DNA from 3 places in the Mesorhizobium sp. M2A.F.Ca.ET.043.05.1.1 genome. Region 2 is predicted to be linked to each of the others. Evidence: predicted binding sites of a transcription regulator. Region 2 holds the regulator's gene; each other region holds the start of a gene.
What was found. The regulator PhoB, encoded in region 2, activates phosphate uptake and scavenging genes when phosphate is short. The targets are predictions, from matches to a motif close to TGTCATNNANCTGTCAT.
Positions count from the first base shown of each region.

Region 1: EJ069_RS13350 (acid phosphatase) is a predicted target of PhoB. The motif match lies at 1,516-1,532, and genes of this name have one in related genera.
Region 3: EJ069_RS20075 (ceramide glucosyltransferase) is a predicted target of PhoB. The motif match lies at 2,888-2,904, and genes of this name have one in related genera.

Region 1 is NZ_CP034446.1:2,698,656-2,702,638, reverse strand. It holds gene EJ069_RS13360 (dihydrofolate reductase family protein) at 1-134, shown strand, start outside; gene EJ069_RS13355 (cytochrome-c peroxidase) at 204-1,469, opposite strand; gene EJ069_RS13350 (acid phosphatase) at 1,675-3,207, shown strand; gene EJ069_RS13345 (OsmC family protein) at 3,498-3,920, shown strand; gene EJ069_RS13340 (hypothetical protein) at 3,926-3,983, shown strand, end outside.
Region 2 is NZ_CP034446.1:6,088,736-6,092,718, forward strand. It holds gene pstA (phosphate ABC transporter permease PstA) at 1-354, shown strand, start outside; gene pstB (phosphate ABC transporter ATP-binding protein PstB) at 351-1,154, shown strand; gene phoU (phosphate signaling complex protein PhoU) at 1,175-1,882, shown strand; gene phoB (phosphate regulon transcriptional regulator PhoB) at 1,900-2,589, shown strand; gene EJ069_RS29365 (ROK family protein) at 2,886-3,983, opposite strand, start outside.
Region 3 is NZ_CP034446.1:4,124,150-4,128,132, forward strand. It holds gene EJ069_RS20065 (2'-deoxycytidine 5'-triphosphate deaminase) at 1-112, opposite strand, end outside; SAM riboswitch at 229-306, shown strand; gene EJ069_RS20070 (O-succinylhomoserine sulfhydrylase) at 363-1,553, shown strand; gene EJ069_RS20075 (ceramide glucosyltransferase) at 1,589-2,731, opposite strand; gene apaG (Co2+/Mg2+ efflux protein ApaG) at 3,008-3,400, shown strand; gene EJ069_RS20085 (Hsp33 family molecular chaperone) at 3,642-3,983, opposite strand, start outside.

The sequences.
Region 1 (3,983 bases), 3.4 Mb from region 2:
TCTTCATCAATCCGGCGGTTCTGGGCAGCGGCCGCCGCATCTTCGACAAGAGCGGGTTTGCCAGGCTGACGCTCCTCGGCTCGAAGTCCTATGCCTGCGGCATGGTGGTGAGCCGCTACGCGCTCGCGCAATGAGAAGCGGCAACCGAGCCCGCGCCGCCTTGAATCAATCTTGCGGCGCGCCTTTCTGACTGGCCCCCGGCCTCAGTGCCCCGCTTGGTCGGCGTCGGTCAGCGTGCCGAGGAAGGCGACGATGTCGTCGATCTCGGCATCGGTCAGCGCCGGCTTGTCGCCGGGCTTTCTGCCGTTGAACGGCGGGTCGGTGTTGAGGTTCGGCCAGTAGGCTTTCGGCAGGTCGTCGAATTTGTCGACCGTGCCGTCGGTCTTCTTCGGATACCAGCGCGCGGGGTCGCTGTCGCGGCTGGCGTAGAAGGCGACCGCGTCCCGCAATGTATGGAAGTAGCCATTGTGGAAGAAGCTTTTGCGCAGGGCCACGTTGCGCAGCGTCGGCGTCTTGAACAGGCCGCAATATTCGGCGCGGCCCTTGAAGTCGGTGCGCAGCGGGCCGCACAGGCCGAGGTCGAAATAATCAGGATCGGCATTGGCGGGGATCGCCGGATTGCGCGGCACGGCAATCGCGATCAGGCCATAGTCGGTGAATTGCGGCGGCTCGCCGTCATTGGCCGGCTTGCTCAGATGGCAGCTCGCGCAATTGCCCTTCGCCTCGTCCTCGAACAGCATGCGTCCGCGCAATTCCTGCGCCGAAAGCTGCGCCTTGCCGGCGAGGAAGGCGTCGTAGCGGCTGGAATAGGGATAGAAATCGGCGCTGCTCTGCTCGAAGGTGCCGAGCGCTTCCACCGCGGCGTCGAAAGCGTCCTGCGGATGGTCGAAGACATCGGCGCCAAAGGCCGCCTTGAAGGCTTCTTCATAGGGCGCCTTGCGCAGGCTGGCGGCCACCTCAGCCTCATCCTTATTGCCCATCTCGAAGGGCGACAGCAGCGGGATCCTCGCCTGGTCCTTGCCGTGGTCGGCGCGGCCATCCCAGGTCAGGCCGCCGGTCGGGCCGTTGTCGACGCTCTCGTCGCCTTCGTCCTCGGAGTCGTAGAAATGCTCGGTGAAGGCTGGCGCCGCCTGCAAATAGCGCAGCGACGGCACGGCGCGCACGCCGGGCTGGTCGAGCTTGGCTCCGCCCATCTCGACCGGCGAGGCCGAGGCCGGTCCGAAAGCGTGGTTGGGATCGTGGCAGGTCGAGCAGGCCTGCTTGCCGGAAGCAGACAGCGAAGGGTCGAAGAACATCTGCCGCCCAAGCGCCGTCAGCGCGTCGGCGCGGGCGAAGGCTTGCGCGCGCGTCATTGGGCCGGGATGGACGCGCAACGGCTCCGCGGTATTGGCGGGTGCGGTCAAGCCGACGATCGAAGCTGCCAGCAGGGCGATCGCGTGATTCCTCAATCCCATCGTCTTCGGCGACATCCTTGATTTCTTTCGCCAAGTTTCCTTCGCGACGTAAGGATCGAGTGCAACGGATTGATGACCGGCTTTCTCGCTCACGAAACCGTGTTTGACCGGGACGGAACTGTCACAAAGGTGACAAGGCGTCGAAGTAGCTGGGCATTGATGCAGTTGCGTTCCTGCGTTGCCGTCCTCCAGCCATTCCCCAGCCACGAGGCATCCTTCAATGACCCGGTCCCTTCTCTCCCTTTGCCTCGCCACCACGGCGCTGGCATCGCTCTCCGCTGCTGCCCATGCGGCTCCTCCCGGCTACGACAAGATCGACACCGTCGTGGTTATCTACGCCGAGAACCGCAGCTTCGATAACCTCTATGGCGGCTTCCCCGGCGCCAACGGCCTGGCCAACGTCTCGCCCGGCCAGGCGCGCCAGCTCGACCGTGACGGCAAGCCGCTCCCCGAACTGCCGCCGGCCTGGGGCGGGCTGACCGGCAAGGGCGTCACGCCGGCGGTGACGGAAGCGCAGACCGCCCATCTCGCCAACGCGACCTTCGCCATCGACGATCCCAAGGGCTTCAACGAAGGCACCAACGTCGTCACGCATGATCTCTGGCACCGCTTCTACCAGGAGCAGATGCAGATCGACGGCGGCAAGAACGACAAGTTCGTCGCCTGGGCCGATTCCGGCGGGCTGGTGATGGGCCATTACGACGGCTCCAACCTGCCGATGTGGAGCATCGCTAAGAAATACGTGCTGGCCGACAATTTCTTCCAGGGCGCCTTCGGCGGCTCCTTCCTCAACCACTTCATGCTCGCCTGCGCCTGCGCGCCCTACTACCCGAATGCCGATACCAGCCCGGTGAAGGGCCAGATCGCCATCGTCGAGCCGGATGGCGTGACGCTGAAGCCGGCCGACAATTCGCCCGCCTCCGCACTTGGCGGCGTGCCGAAATTCGCCAATGACGGCGCCATCACCCCAGACTTTTATGCCGTCAACACCATGCAGCCGCCCTACCAGCCGAGCGCCAACAAGCCGGCCGAGGGCGGCGACAAGGCGCTCGCCGACCCGGCTGCGCCGACCACGCTGCCGCCGCAGCACGAGATCACCATCGGCGATCTCCTGTCGCTGAAGGGCATTTCCTGGGCCTGGTACTCTGGCGCATGGCAGGCGGCGCTCGACGGCAAGAACGCGACGCCCGTGCCCAACTTCCAGTTCCACCACCAGCCCTTCAACTATTTCGCGGCCTATGCGCCCGGCACCGCCGCGCGCGCCGAGCACATCAAGGACGGCGGCCTCGGCGGCGAAGAGTTCATCAAGGCGATCGACGACGGGAAGCTGCCGCAGGTCTCCTTCTACAAGCCGCAGGGCAACCTCAACGAACATGCCGGCTATGCCGACGTGACCTCGGGCGACCAGCATCTGGCCGACATCGTTTCGCATCTGGAGAAGAGCCCGCAATGGGCGCATATGCTGGTGGTCGTCACCTATGATGAGAATGGCGGCTTCTGGGATCACGTCGCGCCGCCCAAGGCCGACCGCTGGGGCCCCGGCAACCGCGTCCCGGCCTTCATCATCTCGCCCTATGCGAAGATGGGCATGGTCGACCACACGCAGTACGACACCACCTCGATCCTGCGCTTCATCACCAACCGCTACGACCTGCCGGTGCTGCAAGGCATCGTCGCCCGCGACAAGGCGCTGCGCAACAACGACCAGCCGCCGATGGGCGACCTGACGGCGGCGCTGGATCTGACGAAGTAGCCGTTTCCTCGCCCCGCCAAAGGCGGGGAGCCGCGAAGCGGACGGAGAGGGGCCTTCGTGGGGCGCCAAGTTTAACTGCCTGGCACCGCTTTACCCCTCATCCGCCCTTCGGGCACCTTCTCCCCGTGAACGGGGAGAAGGCCAGGACGTGACGCCCGCGACAAGCCCTTTCTCCCGTCACTGTACGGGGAGAAATGTCCGGCAGGACAATGAGGGGCAGCGCTGACATTGCAGGTTGTCCTTGTCAAACCCCGTCAGCTATCAATAGCCGCCAAACTGGAGACGACACGATGGCGGACCTCAAGGTCAGAACCCGCAAGGCCGGCGCGCTCGCCGTCCTGCCGCCGGGCGGTCTGCCGGCAATCACGACGCCGACCGGCGGCGCGGTCGGTGTCGTCACGCAGGTCAGCGCGCCCGGCTTCAGCCCGCTTGACCTGCTCTATGCCTCCTTGGCCGCCTGCATGGTGCTCAGCGCCCGCATCGCCGCGACCCGCCTCGGCGTCGCCGACAGGCTCGGCGAGGTGAGGGCGAATGTGAGTGGCGACAAGGCGAAGGATGAGCCTTCGCGCATCGAGACATTCACGGTCAAACTGGAGATCACCGGCGACCTCGACGCGGCGACCAAAGAGCGCATCCTGGCCGACGCCGAAGACATCTGCACCGTCTCCAACACGCTGCGCGGCGCGCCGGTGCTTCACGCGACGCTCGGATGAGGCCGATGGCGCATCTCTCCGCGATCGACTACGCCACCGCCTCCGACGACATCCGCGCCGAGC
Region 2 (3,983 bases):
CCCAACGCGCTGCGCGAGGCGGGCACCGCCATCGGCGCGCCGCGCTGGGTGGTGATCCGCTCCGTCGCCTACCGCGCGGCGCTGTCCGGCATCGTGACCGGCATATTGCTGGCGATTGCCCGCATTTCCGGCGAGACGGCGCCGCTGCTCTTCACCGCGCTCAACAACCAGTTCTGGTCGAGCAATCTCAATGCCCCGATGGCCAGCCTGCCGGTGACCATCTTCCAGTTCGCTCTCAGCCCTTACGAGGAATGGCAGCAGCTGGCCTGGACGGGCGCACTCATAATCACCCTGACGGTTCTCGGGCTGAGCATCATCGCCCGCAGCCTAACCGGACGCAGAGAGGACAGATGAAACCGATGTTGTCCACCGACCTGAACGTAGCCGACACGACCGTCGAGAAGGCCAAGATCGAGGTCAAGAACCTCAACTTCTACTATGGCCAGTCGAAGGCGCTGAAGGACATCAACCTGTCGCTGCCCGAGCGCAGCGTGACCGCCTTCATCGGGCCGTCGGGCTGCGGGAAGTCGACGCTGCTGCGCGTCTTGAACCGCATCTACGAGCTTTATCCGAAGCAGAGCGCCGAGGGCCAGGTGCTGCTCGACGGCAAGAACATCCTCGACCGCTCGCAGGACCTCAACCTGCTCCGGACCAAGATCGGCATGGTGTTCCAGAAGCCGACGCCGTTCCCGATGTCGATCTACGAGAACATCGCCTTCGGCGTCAGGCTCTATGAGAAGATCAGCAAGGCCGAGATGGACAGCCGCGTCGAATCGGCGCTGAAGCGCGCCGCACTCTGGAACGAGGTAAAGGACAAGCTCAATGCCAGCGGCCAGAGCCTCTCGGGCGGCCAGCAGCAGCGCCTTTGCATCGCCCGCACCGTGGCGGTGAAGCCCGAGGTCATCCTGCTCGACGAACCGGCCTCGGCGCTCGATCCGCTCTCGACCGCCAAGATCGAGGAGCTGATCGACGAATTGCAGGCCGACTACACGATCGTCATCGTCACCCACAACATGCAGCAGGCGGCGCGCGTGTCGCGGCAGACGGCATTCATGTATCTGGGCGAGCTGGTGGAGTTCGACCGGACCGAGAAGATCTTCACCTCGCCCCGCGAGAAGCGCACCCAGGACTACATCACCGGCCGCTTCGGCTGAGCTCATACGAGGACAACATCATGGCCGAACATACCGTCGCCTCCTTCGACGAGGATCTCAGGCAGATCAGCCGGCTCATCAACGACATGGGCGATCTCGCCGGCTCCATGGTCGGCGGCTCGACCAGGGCCCTGCTCGAAGGCGACAATGCGCTGGCGCAGCGCGTCGTCTCCGACGATGCCATCATGGACGCGCGTCAGCGCGAGCTTGACGACCGCGCCATCACGCTGATCGCCAAGCGCCAGCCGATGGCGGACGATCTTCGCCACGTGGTCGGCTCGATCCGCATGGCGGGCGACCTCGAGCGCATCGGCGATCTCGCCAAGAACATCGCCAAGCGCGTCGGGTCGGTCGGCGTCAGCACCGCCCCGCGCGACCTCACGCATTCGATCGATTCCATGGCGCAACTGGTGCTGATCCAGGTCCAGGGCGTGATCCAGGAATACACGGTGGGCGATGCCACGGCGCTGGCCAAGCTTCGCAACGACGACGAACGCATCGACGTCAAATACACCTCCGTCTTCCGCGAACTGTTGACCTACATGATGGAAGATCCGCGCAACATCACCGCTTGCACGCATCTTCTGTTCTGCGCCAAGAACCTCGAGCGCATTGGTGACCATGTGACCAACATCGCCGAGAACGCCTATTATGTGCTGACCGGCACGCAATTGCCCGCCAACCGTCCGAAGCAGGACGAGACGGCAATGTCGGCGCCGGCCGCCTGACGGAAAAGGTTACCCCGATGATCGCGCCACGCATCATGGTGGTGGAGGACGAGGAGCCGCTGGGGGTGCTGCTCCGCTACAATCTCGAATCTGAGGGTTACCAGGTGGAAGTGGTGACCCGCGGCGACGAGGCCGAAATCCGCCTTCAGGAAAATGTCCCCGACCTGCTCGTGCTCGACTGGATGGTGCCGGCGGTTTCCGGCATCGAGCTTTGCCGGCGTCTCAGGATGCGGCCCGAGACCGAGCGGCTGCCGATCATCATGCTCACCGCGCGCGGTGAGGAAAGCGATCGGGTTCGAGGTTTGTCCACCGGCGCCGACGACTATCTGGTCAAGCCGTTCTCGACGCCGGAGTTCATGGCGCGCGTCAAGGCGCTGCTGCGCCGCGCCAAGCCGGAGGTGTTGTCCAGCGTGCTCAAGGTCGGCGACATCGTGCTCGACCGCGAATCGCACCGCGTCTACCGCAAGAAGAGCGAGATCAGGCTCGGCCCGACCGAGTTCCGCCTGCTCGAGTTCATGATGCGGCATCCGGGCCGCGTGTTCTCGCGCAGCCAGCTGCTCGACAATGTCTGGGGCGAGACGATCTATATCGACGAGCGCACGGTGGACGTGCATGTCGGCCGCCTGCGCAAGGCCGTCAACAACGGCCGCATGCCCGACGTCATCCGCACCATCCGCGGGGCGGGTTACGCCATTCGCGAGGATTAGGTTCACCGTTCGTGGAATTGATGCGTCCGCTACCGGATCGCATGCGCTGGTGAGTAGCCGAGACGCTCGTGCTTCGTCATCCACGGGCGGAGCAAGGAGCGCAGCGACGCAGCGCAGACCCGAGGATCCATTCCGTGACTTCGACGCGTCGCGACGGTCCAGAATTCTGCGCCGCTGCGCCCTACGATCCAGGTAACGGCATGGATTCCAGGGTCTACGCTCCGGTTCGCGTTGCTCCGCCCTGGAATGACGAAGCTCAAAGGCCTTCGCTTATCTCCGGCGAATCAGAAACCCGCTTAGGCGACGTTCTTCCCCGCGGCGCCGGACCTCGTCTGGACCCCCGGCGCGAAAATCTCCTGGTCGACGAAGGTCAGCGCGCGCATGGCGCAGCCTTCGCGGATCAGCGGCAGCTCGTTGGGTTCGCTGTCGAAGGAGATCGAGTTCGAGTGCTGGCCGCCGGCGGTCTGGGCGATCGCCTCCCTCAGCGCCGGCTCGATCAGGTCGAAGGCGGCGGCGCTGACCCCGACCATGGCGACAGGCGCCGGATCGATAAGGGCGAACAGGCTGCCCAGGCCGAAGCCCAGCGCTTCGCCGGCCCGACGATAGGCTTCCCGTTCGGGGCCGTCCTCCTGTCGGGCCTTTACGGCCAGCGCGCGCATGTCGGCGTCGCCGACGTCGGTCGGCGCGGCGTCCTCGCTTATCCCCATGGCGCTGCGCCAGATGGCGTAGTTGCCGGCATAGGCCTCGACGCAGCCGCGCCGGCCGCAGCGGCAAAGCGCGCCGCCCGGACGATGGATCATGTGGCCGAACTCGCCGCCGGAGGAATGCGTGCCGGTGAACAATTCGCCCTTTAGCACAAGGCCCATGCCGATGCCGTGCGAGAGCAGGATGGCGATGAAATTGTCGCGATAGCGCTCGGGATCGCGCCATCGCAGCGCCACTGCCATCATGTTGCAGTCGTTCTCCATGGTGGCGGGGATGCCGAATTCCCTCTCCAGGATGTCGGCGAACGGAATGTCGGTCAGCGGCGTGATCGGCGACCACAGCATGGCGCGCGCGTGGGAATCGGTGATGCCTTGAATGCCCATGGCGATGCGGGCGACGCTGCCCACGTCGAGATCGGGATCCTGCAGCCGGCGCCGGACGATCGCCAGGCACTCGCCGATCAACTCGTCGCGCGGCATGACCAGCGTGTCCAGGCGCCGCTGCTCCTCGGCGATCACCTGGCCGGCATAGTCGATGACGGCGACCGACAGGAAGTTCAGCGACAGCACCACCGTAAGCACTGCGGCGGCTTCGGGGTTCAGCGCCAGGCCGATCTGCGGCCGGCCGCGTTTCAACGCCGTCGGCTCGCTGGCCTTGATCTCGGTGAGGATGCCCTCCTGGATCAGATC
Region 3 (3,983 bases), 2.0 Mb from region 2:
CGAGGCTGGCCGGCTGGATCTGGTTGGTGTCCAGCGCGCGCGGCGACTTAAGCGCGTTCGCCTTGAACAGCGCCGCGATGTCCTGATCCGGAAGAATGCCTGTCTGCCGCAAAGGCTGGCTCCGTTCACAAGGCCGGGCGAGGACCTAAGCAGGCTCTTGCCGTCCGGCTGGTACAAACCTCTTAATGAAGCCGGCAATTGACGCAAGCGCGGCGCTCATTTAAAGGGTCGTTATCCCGTGGTGATTTGGCCGGTCGGCTTGCAGCCACGTTAAACAAGTCGCTAAAGGACCGTCGAGCCGCAAGGCTATATGGACCGGTTGCGACTTCGCGGCCGGTTTTTTTGTGTCTGGAAGCAGGGCTATGAGCACCAAGAAGCGCAACTGGAAACCTCAAACGGCACTCGTGCATGGCGGAACGCTGCGTTCCCAGTACGGCGAGACCGCAGAGGCGATGTATCTCACCCAAGGCTATGTCTACGAGACGGCGCAGGCGGCGGAGGCCCGCTTCAAGGGCGAGGAGCCGGGCTTCATCTATTCGCGCTACGCCAACCCGACCGTCGACATGTTCGAAAAGCGCATGTGCGCGCTGGAAGGCGCCGAGGATGCCCGCGCCACCGCCTCCGGCATGGCCGCAGTTTCCGCTGCCCTGCTCTGCAGCGTGAAAGCCGGCGACCACATCGTTGCGGCGCGCGCGCTGTTCGGTTCCTGTCGGTGGGTGGTGGAGACGCTGGCGCCGCGTTACGGCATCCAGGCGACGCTTATCGACGGCACCGACATCGCCAATTGGGAAAAGGCGGTCAGGCCGAACACCAAGCTGTTCTTCCTGGAAAGCCCGACCAATCCGACGCTGGAGGTGGTCGACATCGCCGCTGTCGCCAAGCTCGCCAATTCGATCGGCGCGCGCGTGATCGTCGACAATGTCTTCGCCACGCCGCTGCAGCAGAAGCCGCTGCAGCTCGGCGCTCACATCGTCGTCTATTCGGCGACCAAGCACATAGACGGCCAGGGCCGCTGTCTCGGCGGCGTCATCCTGTCGGACAAGAAATGGATCGACGAGAACCTGCACGACTATTTCCGCCACACCGGCCCCAGCCTCTCGCCCTTCAACGCCTGGACGCTGCTCAAGGGGCTGGAGACGCTGCCGCTTCGCGTGCGCCAGCAGACCGAAAGCGCCGGCAGGATCGCCGATTTCCTGGCCGGACGGCCGGAGATCGCGCGCGTCATCTATCCAGGCCGCGCCGACCATCCGCAGGCCGATATCGTCAGGAAGCAGATGTCGGGCGGCTCGACATTGATCTGCCTTGACGTCAAGGGCGGCAAGCAGGCGGCCTTCGCCTTCCAGAACGCGCTCGACATCGTGCTGATCTCGAACAACCTCGGCGACGCCAAGAGCCTGATCACCCATCCGGCGACGACGACGCACAAGAACCTGAGCGACGAGGCACGTGCCGAGCTCGGCATCGGTCCCGGCACGCTCAGGCTCTCGGTCGGCCTGGAGGACACCGACGATCTGCTGGAGGACGTCGAGCAGGCGCTGAAGGCGGCAAAATAAGCCGGAAAATACCGTGGGAGATCGCCTCAGACGGTTCAGGCGATCTCCTCGAGTTCTGTCAGCTCGCGGGTGCGGATGGTCATCGCATTGCCGCGCCATTCGACGGCGCCGCCGAACCAGGCGCGCGCCCAGATGGCGGGCAGCATGGCATCACGCATGATCATCGCCGTGACGCTGCGCGGCGACAGGTACCAGCCCTTGGCCAAGGCCAGCAGGCATTCCGGCAGGTAGGCGATCGCCAGCACGCACAAAGCCGTGGTGGGCAGGCTGACGCCGGCGCTTGCCGCGGCAATCAGCGCCAGCAGCAGCGGCACCGCCGCGCCGGTCAGAATCTCGGGCGCGAAGAACAGCGGGAACGTCACCCGCCGCAGCCGCGCCCAGCGCGTCTGTCGCGACCATATCTCGGCGAAGCTGCGCTGGCCGAGCGGCTGCTCGAAGGGCGAGGCGACGAGGTTGACGCGCAGGCCCAGGCTGTTGACCAGCTTGGTGGCGGCCGCGTCCTCGGCGATCTCGGCGGCCAAGGCCTGGATGCCGCCATTGGCGTCCAGCATCGGCTTGTTCCACAGCATGCTCTTGCCCTGGGCGAAGCCGAGGCCGAGCGCCTCGCCGGCATATTGCCAGCGCGCCTGCAGCGTGTTGAGGAAGGCGCATTCGACTTCGGCCCAAAAGCCGTCCGGCCGCGAACCGATCGGCGTCGAGCAGACGAGGCCGGTATCCGGGCGCCATGCCGCCATCAGTTGCTGGACATAGTCCCTCGGCATCATCACGTTGGAATCGGCGAGGACGACCCAATCGTGCCGCGCCGCCTGCCAGCCCTTGACGCAGTTGTTGAGCTTGGGATTGGCGCTGATATGGTCGTCGCCGATCAACAACCGCGCCGGAAGCTTCGGGTGGCGCGCGATCGCCGCATCGATGAGCCTCACCACCGGGTCCTCGGCATGCGCGACGCAGAAGATCAGCTCATAGCGCGGCCAGTCGAGCGAGAAGGCGCGCTGAAGGGTCTCCTGCGTGAACGGCTCGACGCCGCGCGAAGGAACGATGATCGAGACCGGCTGCGCGCCGACGGGCGGCGCAATGACATGTCTTCGTTTCAGCCGCGACGCGGCTAGCAGGATGCTGGCGAGGTTCGAGAGAAGAAGGGCTGACGAAGCCAGGCCGGCTGCGGTAGTCAGTTCCATCGAGATCTGGTCACCCTATCTCTTTGTTTTCACGCAATTCCGGACGGAAAACCGCTCACACTTTTCCTGGAATTGCTCTTGGCCGCATGCGGCTGTTTCATCAGTCACAGAGCGCCCGAGTCGCCCGGCACGGTTTGTGCACACCAACATTGTCATGTGTCACTTAAATGACATTGTTTTTCGCCACGTGCGCTACAAGGCTGGCAGAATGGTCGGCGCTGCGCGTCCAACAGGGAAGCGCGACGAAATGTTCCGCCGTGGCAACCGGAGTGGCCCATGTATCGCGCAGTGACGCGCAACATCGAAGTGCTGGTCAGACCCTTCTATCTGGAGGACAGATCCGATCCGTCGGAGAACCGCTATGTCTGGGGCTATCAGGTGACAATCGACAACCGCTCCGACGATTTCGTGCAGCTTCTGTCGCGCTACTGGCACATCACCGACGGCCAGGGCCGTGTCGAGGAGGTGCGCGGCGCCGGCGTCGTCGGCGACCAGCCGGAGCTCAATCCCGGCGACAGCTATCAATACACGTCAGGCTGCCCGCTCTCGACACCGTCGGGCATCATGGTCGGCCACTACACGATGCGCAACGGCCGCGGCGAGACGTTCGACATCGCCATTCCGGCGTTTTCGCTCGACATGCCGGGGACAAGGCGGACGGTGAATTAGAGAACTTGGGTTCCTCACCCCCGCAAAGCTGGGGAGAGGTGTCCCGGCGAAGCCGGGACGGAGAGGGGGACGACCTACGCGAGGCCAAATCTCCGCGGAGGGATTGGCGCGGGAGCGAACACGAGATATGCGCTCAGGCGTCTTTGGACAGCGGGTTACCAGCTATGCCAAAGACCCCTCTCCGTCCCGGCTTCGCCGGGCCACCTCTCCCCACTTCGTGGGGCGAGGAACCGGAGCTTTCTTACTCCACCGCGAACTCTGCCGGGTCGAAGTCGTATTGCGTCGAGCAGAACTCGCAGGCGACGTGGATGCCGCCCTCCTCGGTCGAGTCCTTGATCTCCTCAGCCGAGAAGCCTTGGAGGATGCCGTGGATCTTCTCGCGCGAGCAGGAGCACTGGTCGTCGACGGGCACGCTGCGGAAGACGCGCACGCCGTGCTCGTGGAACAGCCGGTAGAGCAGCCGCTCGGCGCCGACCGTGGGGTCGATCAGCTCGGTCGGCTCGATGGTGCCGAGCAGCGCCAGCAATTCCTGCCAGGAATTGTCGGCCGGGTGGTCCGTCAGCTCGCGGTCGTCGCCGTCGCC